3 regions of the Micromonospora sp. NPDC005203 genome follow, and region 2 is predicted to be linked to each of the others. Evidence: riboswitches for the same ligand, from Rfam matches in the RefSeq annotation. Region 2 holds a riboswitch; each other region holds the start of a gene.

Region 1 (3,269 bases), on a different contig from region 2:
CCGTACCGGCGACGGTTTGATCGGTCGGCGTCGGATCGACCGCGACGCCCGTGCGGGCCGTGACGACCGCGTTGCCCTTGCCTGCCGCCGGCACGGTGGTGGCCCGCCGCTTGTCGCCCGGAGTCGGCGCGACGACGGTCTTGCGACCGTTGGCCTTGCCACCGCCGACGGTCTTGCCGCCGACGGCCTTGCCGCCGACGGCCGGGCCGGTGCCGGCCCTGTTCGTGGGACGGGCCCCACCGCCGCGTCGAGCGTAGCTCGCCGGCGAGGTACGGCCCCGGCCGGTGGGTTTGCGGGTGGACGCCGATCGGCGACGCCAGACGATGTACGCGGCCACCGCCCCGGCCGCCGCGACCGCCAGCGCCCAGCCGGCCCAGGCCAGTGCTCCGGGACCGCTGTCCCCGGTCGACCCGGTCGACGGTGCCGCTGCGGCCGGCGGGGTCGACGCGTCGTCCGCGGTGGTCGGCACCGCCGAGGCCGGCCCGGACGTGTTGTGCTGCTCGGTGGCGGCCACCAGCGCCGGGTCCGGCTGGGTCGACGGCGGGCTCCACCCCTTCGGCGCTGCGGCCACCCGCCCGTCGTAGCGGAAGGTCAGGGTGCCCCGCACGGTGTCGCCGTCCGAGGCGACCGACAGGTAGCTCACCGAATACTGGCCCTTCGCGGGCAGGTGGGCGACGGTCACCACCGCGGGGAACCCCGTCGTGTACTCCCGTGGCTCAAACTGCCCGTTGACCAGGAAGTACTCCCGTACCGGCTTCTTCAGCGGCTTCGGCTCGCCCTGCGACCAGCCGTCATCGACCCGGGTGCCGTCCGGGGCGGTGACCGTGAAGAACGCGTTGGCGGCGGCCTTCTCGGTGAAGTGGAGCCGCACCGCCGTGAACGGCTCGCGCACGGTGGAGCCGCCCGCCGGTGTGGACTCGGCGAGGGTCCCGTGAGCTGCGGCGGGTTGAGCGGACGCGAGCAGGGCGACCGCCGAGGCGAGGAGGAACGCGAGGAGGCCCGAGACCACCCGCCCGCAAGTCTGGGGGAGACGACGCATCTGGATATCCTCACCCTCGCGAGACTTTTTTCAAGAGGTGGCGATCTTCTTCCTCCAACGACAAAAGTTGAGGACGAGGTCGCGGGTCGCCGCAGCGGGACGCCCCGGGTGGACACATTCCCTGGCCAGCTATGCTGCCGACGGCGCTGGTTCGCCCCGTCGTGACCGGCTGGGCGTCCTAAGAGGGAACCCGGTGGAAATCCGGGGCTGCCCCGCAGCGGTGAGTGGGAACGACCGCCGTCATCAGCACTGGGCCAACGGCCTGGGAAGCGACGGCCAGTAGGGGACCGGCGCGACCGGTCAGGCCCGCGAGTCCGAAGACCTGCCGGCGCCGCGTACACAACCGTGTGCGCTGCCGTCGGCCTCGCGGGTGGGCTGAGCGGGTGACGGGCCGTGTGTGTGGCGCACGGCCAGGTCCTCGTCAGCGCGTGTCCGCGACCCGGCGGTGTGGTTTCCCGAGGGACGGACTACCGCTGTGCACGACACCACCACGATCGCCGGCCGAGCGCCGTCGGCGTCGCACCTGACCCTGTCGCAGATCATGGACCAGCACCACACCAACCTGATGGGTACGGTGCACGGCGGCCGGATCCTCAACCTCATCGACTCCGTCGCCGGTGTGGTCGCCGCCCGGCACTCCGACGGGCCGGCGGTGACCGCCGCCATCGACGAGACGGCGTTCCTGCGCGCGGTGCGGGTCGGTGACGTCGTACACGTCGACGCCCGGATCACCTGGGCCGGCCGCAGCTCGATGGAGGTCGCCGTCAAGGTGACCGCCGACCGGTGGGACCGGGCGGTGCCGCCCACCGACGTGGCCACCGCCCACCTGGTCATGGTCGCCATCGACGACGACGGTCAGCCTCGTACGGTGCCGCCGCTGCTACCGGAGACCGACGGGGACCGGCGACGGTACCGGGAGGCGGAGATCCGCCGGAAGCACCGGCTGGCGCTGCGGCGCGCGCTGCTCGACGACGGCTGACGCGCCCGTTGTGGCGGTGGCCTGGTCCGAGGAGCCCGCTCCACCGTCGCCGGCAGGCCGGGGCATGCCCGGATCACACGCGGGCATACCCCGGCCTCGTCGCATTGCTGCCGCTCGCCCTGGCGTCCGGTAGGCGTCACGGCGCTCTTGACGCCGGATTTGGTAGTGGCAGCCGGATACCCTGCTCGATAACCGACCGGGGAGAGCCAATGGGCCTGTCAAGCCGTGAGTGTCCAGACTGCAGACGACGGGTCAAGGAGCCGTTTCAAGAGACAATCACCGGCCGCAGGGTCTGCCCTGACTGCGCCAACGCCCTCTTCATGGGCTCTGCTGCCGGCGCAATCACGGGGAATGTCGGCTCCGGGTACGGCGTCTGGGCCATGCTCATGCGCAAGATCCGGCGTTCGTCTGAGCGGCGATCCGAGTGACGACCAGGACGACTGTGCCCGGACGTCCATGAACTCCGGTGGACCTCAAGGCAGCTCAATCGGTGGTTCCTGCGGGACGAAGGTGTCAAGCATCGCCAGCGATGCGCGCCGACGTCGAAGTTGGTCCACCGCAACTCACTTGACCGGTGTGATCCGCCCGCGGTGTGGTGGCGCCGTGAGCAAACTGTGGACCGCCCCCGAAAATGACCCCAGGACCTTCGGTCAGCCCGTCGGCGAGAAGGCGACCTACCGGGAGTACCTCGGCAACTACCGCCTGACCATAGAGATGAAGTGCGACGGACTGGACGCCGAGCAGCTCGGCCGACGCGCGGTACCGCCCAGCACCCTCAGCTTGCTCGGCCTGGTCCGCCATCTGGCGCAGATGGAGAACCAATGGTTCCAGCGTGTGCTGCAAGGGCGAACCGACGCACCGTGCCTTTACCAGCACGAGGACGACCCGGATTGGGACTTCGGGGGCGCGCTCCCCGACCCGGCCGTGGTGAAGGACGCCTTTGCAACCTGGAAGGTCGAGATCGCCAAGGCGGACGAATGGCTCGACGCCCTCGACGAGGCCGACCTGGGCCGCGAGGTGCTTGTCGACGGTGGCAGCCACGCCACGCGCGACGTGGTTGTCCACGTGATCGAGGAGTATGCGCGGCACGCTGGCCACGCCGACCTCCTGCGCGAGTGCATCGACGGGCGAACCGGCCTGTGACCCACCAGGACGGTGGGTCAGCATGAGGACCGCCGTCAGGATGCAACCTCACCGTGAGTTCAGCCGATGCTTCAGGGCAGTTCGGAGGGCCGTGTTGGTTGCCTTGGG
Region 2 (3,269 bases):
GATGACCACGGCGTGCGCCCGGCGCTTGGCCTGGGTGCCCTCGCCGGGGTCGTTGACGATGAACGGGTAGACCAGCGGCAGGTCACCGAGGACCGCGTCGGGCGCGCAGTCGGCGGCCAGGCCGAGGCCCTTGCCGGGCAGCCACTCCAGGGTGCCGTGCTTGCCCAGGTGCACCACGGCGTCCGCGCCGAAGCCGCCATCCGCGACCGGGGCGGCCAGCCAGCGGTACGCGGCCAGGTAGTGGTGACTCGGCGGCAGGTCCGGGTCGTGGTAGATGGCGATCGGGTTCTCCCCGAAGCCGCGCGGCGGTTGGATCAGCAGCACCACATTGCCGAAGCGCAGCCCGGCGAGCACGATGTCCCCGCCCTCGGTGTAGAGCTGGCCGGGCGGCTCACCCCAGTGTTCCCGGATCCGCTCCCGCAGCTCGGCCGGGACCTGGTCGAACCAGCGCTGGTAGGTCTGCCCCGGTATCCGCGCCTCGGCGGCGGCCAACTGCTCCGGCGTGAGCCACTCCACGTCGTGACCACCGGCGGCGATCAGCGCGTGGATCAGCGCGTCACCGTCGTCGGGCAGCGCCGCGTCACCCAGGTCGTAACCGGCGTCGGCAAGCGCGGCGAACAGCCGGACCGCCGACACCGGGGTGTCCAGCCCGACGGCGTTGCCGACCCGGGAGTGCTTGGTGGGGTACGAACTGAGCACCACGGCGATCCGCTTGTCGGCGTTGGGCACGTACCGCAGCCGGGCGTGGCGCACCGCAATCCCGGCGACCCGGGCCGCCCGGTCGGCGTCGGCCGCGTAGACCGACAGCCCGTCGGCGTCGATCTGCTTGAACGAGAACGGCACGCTGACGATCCGGCCGTCGAACTCGGGGATGGCCACCTGCATCGCCGCGTCCAACGGGGACAGCCCGGCATCGCTGCCGGCCCACTGCTCGCGGGTGCTGGTCAGGCAGAGCGCCTGGATGATCGGCACGTCCAGGGCGGCCAGGGCGCCGACGTCCCAGGCGTCCTCGTCGCCGCCCCCGGAGGCGTCCGCGGCGACCGCGCCACCGGCGGCCAGCACGGTGACCAGCAGCGCGTCGCAGCGGGCGAAGAGCCCGAGCGGGCCCGCGCCCGTGGTCAGCCCTCGCAGCGAGCCGCAGAAGATCGGCAGCGGGTTGCCGCCGGCGTTGTGGACCGCGTCCGCGAGGACGTCGACGAAGTCGGTGTTGCCGGCGAGCGCGTGCGCCCGGTAGAAGACGATCCCCACGGTGGGCCGCCGCGGGTCGTTCGGGTGTTCGCCATGCACGCCGTACGCGGCGGTGGGCGCGGGCGGGGCGAACCCCTCGCCGGTGAGCAGCACCGTGTCGGAAAGGAACCAGGCGAGCTGCCCGAGGTTGTCCGGCCCGCCCTCGACGAGGTACGCCAACGCCTGGGTGACGACCCCGGACGGCACTGTGGAGATGGCCATCAGCTCCGCGTCGGGCAGCGCCTCGCCACCCAGCACGACCGTCGGCACGCCGGTGGCGAGCACCGCGGCGAGGCCGTCCGGCCACGCCTGCCGACCGCCGAGCAGGCGTACGACGACGAGGTCGACCCCGTCGAGCAGGACGGGCACCTCGTCGGCGGCAACCCGCGCGGGGTTGGCGAGCCGGTAGTCGGCGCCGCTGGCGCGGGCGGCCAGCAGGTCGGTGTCGGCGGTGGAGAGCAGCAGGATGCGCACGGCGGGCTCCGGAGAGTGACGCCCGGGCCGCTGAGGGAGGCGACCTGGACGAAGCGGGTGGGTGCGGCGTCAGCCGGTACGACGGCGCGGCCGGACTCACCGACGCGGGCGTCGGGGCCGGTCAGCGCCGGGCGCTCAGGTCAGCGGTACCGGAAGCCAGCGGCCTGGAGCGCAGTGTGACGATGATCGTCGATGAATGAGACGCCGTGCGTCATCGGGTCCTCCTCGGGTGTCCACGCCCTGGGGTACATCCCGACGGCCGAAGTATCCTGGCTTCCGGATCGACGCTCTCCCCCGGCCTTCCAACCGCAGACACACGGTCGTGACTCACGAGGGGGGATCGCTCCCCGGTGACAGTGGCGGGACCGCGTCGGAATCGCACCGACTTCCTTCACTGCCGTCAGGCCGCGAATGCTGCCACACCCCTCCGCCGCCGGTCAACGCCGACCCGACGTCGCCGAGCGGGCGACATCCATCGAAAGTCAGCAATGATTGCGTGCGAAGGAGCCCTGCTTCGCCGGCGTTAGGTCAATGTGTCGCGTCCTTTGCTCTGCTTCAACCGATGCACCAGTAAGTCGTCGCATCGTTGCGCCGGTTGAAGCAGAGCAAGGGACGCGCGCATGTCCCCTGGCCTGCGCCTATCGTTCGGTGGGACGGTGGCATCGGCGCGGTCACCTAGGATCGGTGATCACTGGCTCAACGTCCGCGATCAATCTCGGGGGTCGACCACCATCAGCGCCGCCCGATTCTTCCACCTCGCCGGTCGGGTCTGACTCCGTCCTGGCGGCTCGGACCCGGACGCGGTCCAGGCCGGCGTCGCCGTCGTCGCCGACGAGCGCGGCAGTGTGATGATCGACGCTCGGCAGAGCCCCGGGCACGCCCGGGAGATCCAGGCCACGCTCGTCGCCGCGGGCCTTCCGCGGCCGCGCTGGCTCGTCTCTGGTACGTCTCCAGCCAGGCCGAGCCGATGACACATGAGCAGGCACACTCGGTCGTCGAGGCCACCTGAGCCGACCGGCCTCAGCGGGCGTGGCGTTCCGGATGGGCCCGGCTCCACACCCGCATCCGTTCCGGATAGCCGGTGCGGCCCGCCTCGTACAACGGCACCGCGTGCTTGCGGGCGATGGCCCCCGCGGCGCGGGGCGTGCCGGTGCGGCGGCGGATCCACTCCCCGTCGTGGGCGATCGCCACCACTGTGGTGTCCGTCGCGGTGGTCTCCGGCTCCAGGTAGAACTCCACCCCGTGCCGGCTCGTGACGAACGCCTCCAGCGCGGCGAGGTCGTCCCGGGTCGCCTCCCGGTCCAGCTTCGTCGGGGTCGCCTCGACGCCCCGTGACCGGCGACTGAACCAGCTCATGCCCCACCCCTTCCCTCGACGCCCTCCAGTGCAGCACCGAATCCTGGCAATACGCTGCACGCCGGGTGGGAGACAGCTGACCCGACCGGGGGTTGGAACCCACCGAGCGTGGGCGGTGTCATGAGTGTGACCCGAACGGAGGTTCCCCTGGACGACGACGCGCTCGTCACCCGCGCCCGCTCCGGCGACCTGGCGGCGTACGACCTCCTGGT
Region 3 (3,269 bases), on a different contig from region 2:
ACAAATGGGTGGTCGCTGTCGACGTGCCAACGGGACGGGTCCGGCAGCTCTTTCCGCTGGAATGGGATACGTTGCGAGGCGGCCACCTGTTCGGTGGCGTCGGTGCGTACCTGGACGACCGGGCCGGGCCGTCGCTCGTGCACACGGGCGCGGTGCACAACGGCGGGGGAAGACTGCCGGGAAACGCCGTCGTGGTCCGCCGCCGGTATCTGACCGGTGAGCTGCAATGGATCTTCACCGCCGATCGGGAGGCCACCGCCCTGGACGCCGACGACACTTTCGTCTACGTCGTGTTCAACACGGGGGAGCTGGTCGTCCTGAGGACCGAGGACGGCAATGTCCACGCGCGACATGAACTACGGATCGCCGGCCACCCGGTTGTACCCCTCTCGCTGAGGCGGATAGATGTCGGCCGCCTGGCGATCGGCACCCTCGACGGCCAGGTGCTTGTCGTTCCCGTCCCGGCGGCTGTAGGAGAGGTCGCGGGGCGGCGTGTGGGTCAGGCTTGAGCGAACAGCGGGCCGCCCAGTTGCGGGCCGAGGCCGCCGCCGTCACCGGCGCGGAGCTCACCGCGATGGCGTCGTCCGCGCCGGTGGAGACCCCGGCCAAGCCGGAGGCTGTCGCCCAGCCGGCCCAGGAGATGGCCGACGTGGCCGCCGCCAAGCCGGCGCCGAGTGTGGGTTCCAGCACCGAACTGCTGGAGGCCGTGATCGGCAAGGCCGCCGACGCGCCGCTCTGCTTCACCTGCGGTACGAAGATGCGCCCCGCCGGTAGCTGCTACGTCTGCGAGGGCTGCGGCTCCACCAGCGGCTGCAGCTGACACGTCAGCGACGAGCCCCGGGCGTTCGCGCGCCCGGGGCTCGTCCGTGTGCTGGTCACTCGGACCAACGGTCGTGGTGTATCACCGACGACAGCGGACGTCGCTGACGCCAGCCGTGCCGCTCCAGGTCCGGCGTCTGCTCCAGATGGGTGACCGGGCCGAGGCAGAGCCACGCCACCGGGCGGACGGTGGCCGGGATGCCGAGCAGATCGCGTAGGAACGGCTCCCGGTAGAACGAGACCCAGCCGACCCCGAGCTGCTCGGCGGTTGCGGCCAGCCACAGGTTCTGGATCGCCAGACAGACCGAGTAGAGGCCGGCGTCGGTGATCGCGTGTCGACCGAGTACGGCCGGCCCACCCCGCTCCGGGTCGTAGGTGACCACGACCGACAACGTCGACTCTCGTACGCCATCGATCTTAATCCGGGCGAAGCGTTCCGCCGCCGGACCGTCGAGAGTGGCCGCGAAAGTGTCCCGCTCCCGCTCTACGTGTCGGTGGAACTCCTGCCGCAGCTCTGGATCGCGGACCAGGATGAAGTCCCAGGGTTGGGAGAGACCGACGCTCGGTGCGGCGTGCGCCGCCGTGAGGATCCGATCCAACGTATCCGCGGGGATCGGCGCCCCGGTGAATTGGGCACGTACGTCCCGGCGGCGGTGGATGGTCTCGTAGAGCTCGTTGTTCACGGCAGGCTCCCGCTGCGCTCGCGCCCCTGACGGGGCGATGACGCGAGGCCGGTCTTCGGACCCCGGTCACCGCGGCGGACCCGTGCCGGACTCACACCGGCTTCCCGATTCTCCCCACTCGCGCGGGGCACCTCGCAACGTCTGTGCCACCGCGCACCATAGCGGCCCCCACGAACCTGGGACTAACCCCGCCATGAATGCGCGGTTGGCGCAGCGGTGCGGGCTACTGGCTCGCTCGCTCGGCCGCGCGTACGGCGTTGCGGAACAGCATCGCGACGGTGGTTGGACCGACCCCGCCGACCCGGGGCGTGATGGCGCCGGCGACCTCGGCGCACGCTTCGTCCACGTCCGGCAGGAGACGCCGCCCTTCGTAGCGGACGCCGGCACCGATGACGACGGCGCCGGGCCTGACGTGCTCAGGCCGCACGATCCGGGGTACGCCGGCGGCGGCGACGAGGATGTCGGCGCGGCGGGTGTAGCGGTCCCAGTCGGGCACGCCGGTGTGGACGACGGTGACGGCGGCGTTGGCGGTCGGGCGCTTCTGGGCGAGCAGCATCGCCAGGGGACGGCCAAGGGTGGCGCCGCGACCGAGGATGACGACCTCACGACCGGCGACGGGGATCTGGTGGTACGCCAGGAGTGCTTCGATGCCGGCGGGGGTGCACGGCAGCGGGCCGGGCAGGCCGACGGCGAGACGCCCCATGTTCAGCGGGTGCATGCCGTCGACGTCCTTGTCCGGGTCGATGGTCAGCAGCGCCGCGTCGTAGTCCAGATGCCCCGGCACCGGATACTGCACGAGCAGTCCGTGCACGGCGGGATCGGCGTTGAAGCGGGCGATGGCCTGGTGCAGCTCGGCCTGGGTGACGGCGGCGGGCAGATGCACGTGCGGGGACGCGAACCCGAGCGCGACGGCCTGGCGCTGCTTGATGGCGATGTAACCGGCGCTGGCGTCGTCGTCGCCGACGAGAATGGTGGCGAGGCTCGGCGTGATCCCGCGGCTGCGGAGTGCTGCGGCAGCGGCGGCGGTCTCGGCCAGGACGGCTTCGGCGACGGGAGCACCCGGCAGGAGCCGGGCCGGGCCCGACGAGGTGTGGTGTTCGGTGGATTCGCTTGTCGTGGTCATGACGGTCCCTCGACGCGGGCGCCCAGGCGGTCGACGCCCGCGAGAGGCTCCCCGATGGTTCCACCATCCCCGTGCCGCCAGTCGCCGGTGCCTCGATAGTGCCCCATCACCAGGGCGACTGCCCAGCTGACCGGCCGTGCCGCCTCGGGCGGGGCCCACTCGCCCGGGGGTTTGGTAACACCAGCGGTCCGGCTGACGAAGAAGAGGTGTGAGTGACGAGAGGGGACAGCCTGTGCGTGAGCCCAGCGAAGCGGGGGGTGACATCTCCGGCATCGGGGCCGATCCGGTGGCCTTCGAGGTCTTCTACCGGCGGCACCTGGAGGCGGTGGGCCGGTTCGTGGCGCGGCGGGTCGACGACCCGCACCTCGCCGCCGACCTGACCGCCGACGTGTTCCTCGCGGTGATCGAGTCGGCGGACGGCTACCGGCCGGACCGGGGTAGCCAGGTCGGCTGGCTGTACGGGGTGGCCCGCAACGTCATCGGCGACGAGCGGCGTCGGGCGGCCCAACGGCTGCGGGTGACCGGCCGACTGGCCGGACGACGGGACCTGGGTCCCGATGACATCGCCCGCATCGAGGAGCGGATCGACGCCGAGTCCGTGGCCCGCCACACCTATCGGGCGCTGAGCGAGCTGCCCGAGGGCA

What was found. A riboswitch is a leader RNA that binds a small molecule or an ion and turns the genes downstream of it on or off. The one in region 2 is predicted to bind cobalamin.
Region 1: another riboswitch for cobalamin. It lies ahead of ACFYPM_RS24925 (acyl-CoA thioesterase); the one in region 2 lies ahead of cobN (cobaltochelatase subunit CobN).
Region 3: another riboswitch for cobalamin. It lies ahead of bluB (5,6-dimethylbenzimidazole synthase); the one in region 2 lies ahead of cobN (cobaltochelatase subunit CobN).

The regions. Positions count from the first base shown of each region.
Region 1 covers NZ_JBIAKV010000013.1:24,381-27,649, forward strand. Annotated here, with positions in the region: gene ACFYPM_RS24920 (copper resistance protein CopC) at 1-1,039, opposite strand, end outside; cobalamin riboswitch at 1,170-1,384, shown strand; gene ACFYPM_RS24925 (acyl-CoA thioesterase) at 1,581-2,018, shown strand; gene ACFYPM_RS24930 (DinB family protein) at 2,622-3,161, shown strand.
Region 2 covers NZ_JBIAKV010000006.1:218,139-221,407, reverse strand. Annotated here, with positions in the region: gene cobN (cobaltochelatase subunit CobN) at 1-1,701, opposite strand, end outside; cobalamin riboswitch at 1,964-2,093, opposite strand; gene ACFYPM_RS16500 (hypothetical protein) at 2,722-3,057, opposite strand; gene ACFYPM_RS16495 (RNA polymerase sigma factor) at 3,178-3,269, shown strand, end outside.
Region 3 covers NZ_JBIAKV010000011.1:167,141-170,409, forward strand. Annotated here, with positions in the region: gene ACFYPM_RS23460 (hypothetical protein) at 1-509, shown strand, start outside; partial or broken gene ACFYPM_RS23465 (vitamin B12-dependent ribonucleotide reductase) at 515-820, shown strand; gene bluB (5,6-dimethylbenzimidazole synthase) at 876-1,502, opposite strand; cobalamin riboswitch at 1,531-1,652, opposite strand; gene ACFYPM_RS23475 (bifunctional 5,10-methylenetetrahydrofolate dehydrogenase/5,10-methenyltetrahydrofolate cyclohydrolase) at 1,726-2,625, opposite strand; gene ACFYPM_RS23480 (RNA polymerase sigma factor) at 2,858-3,269, shown strand, end outside.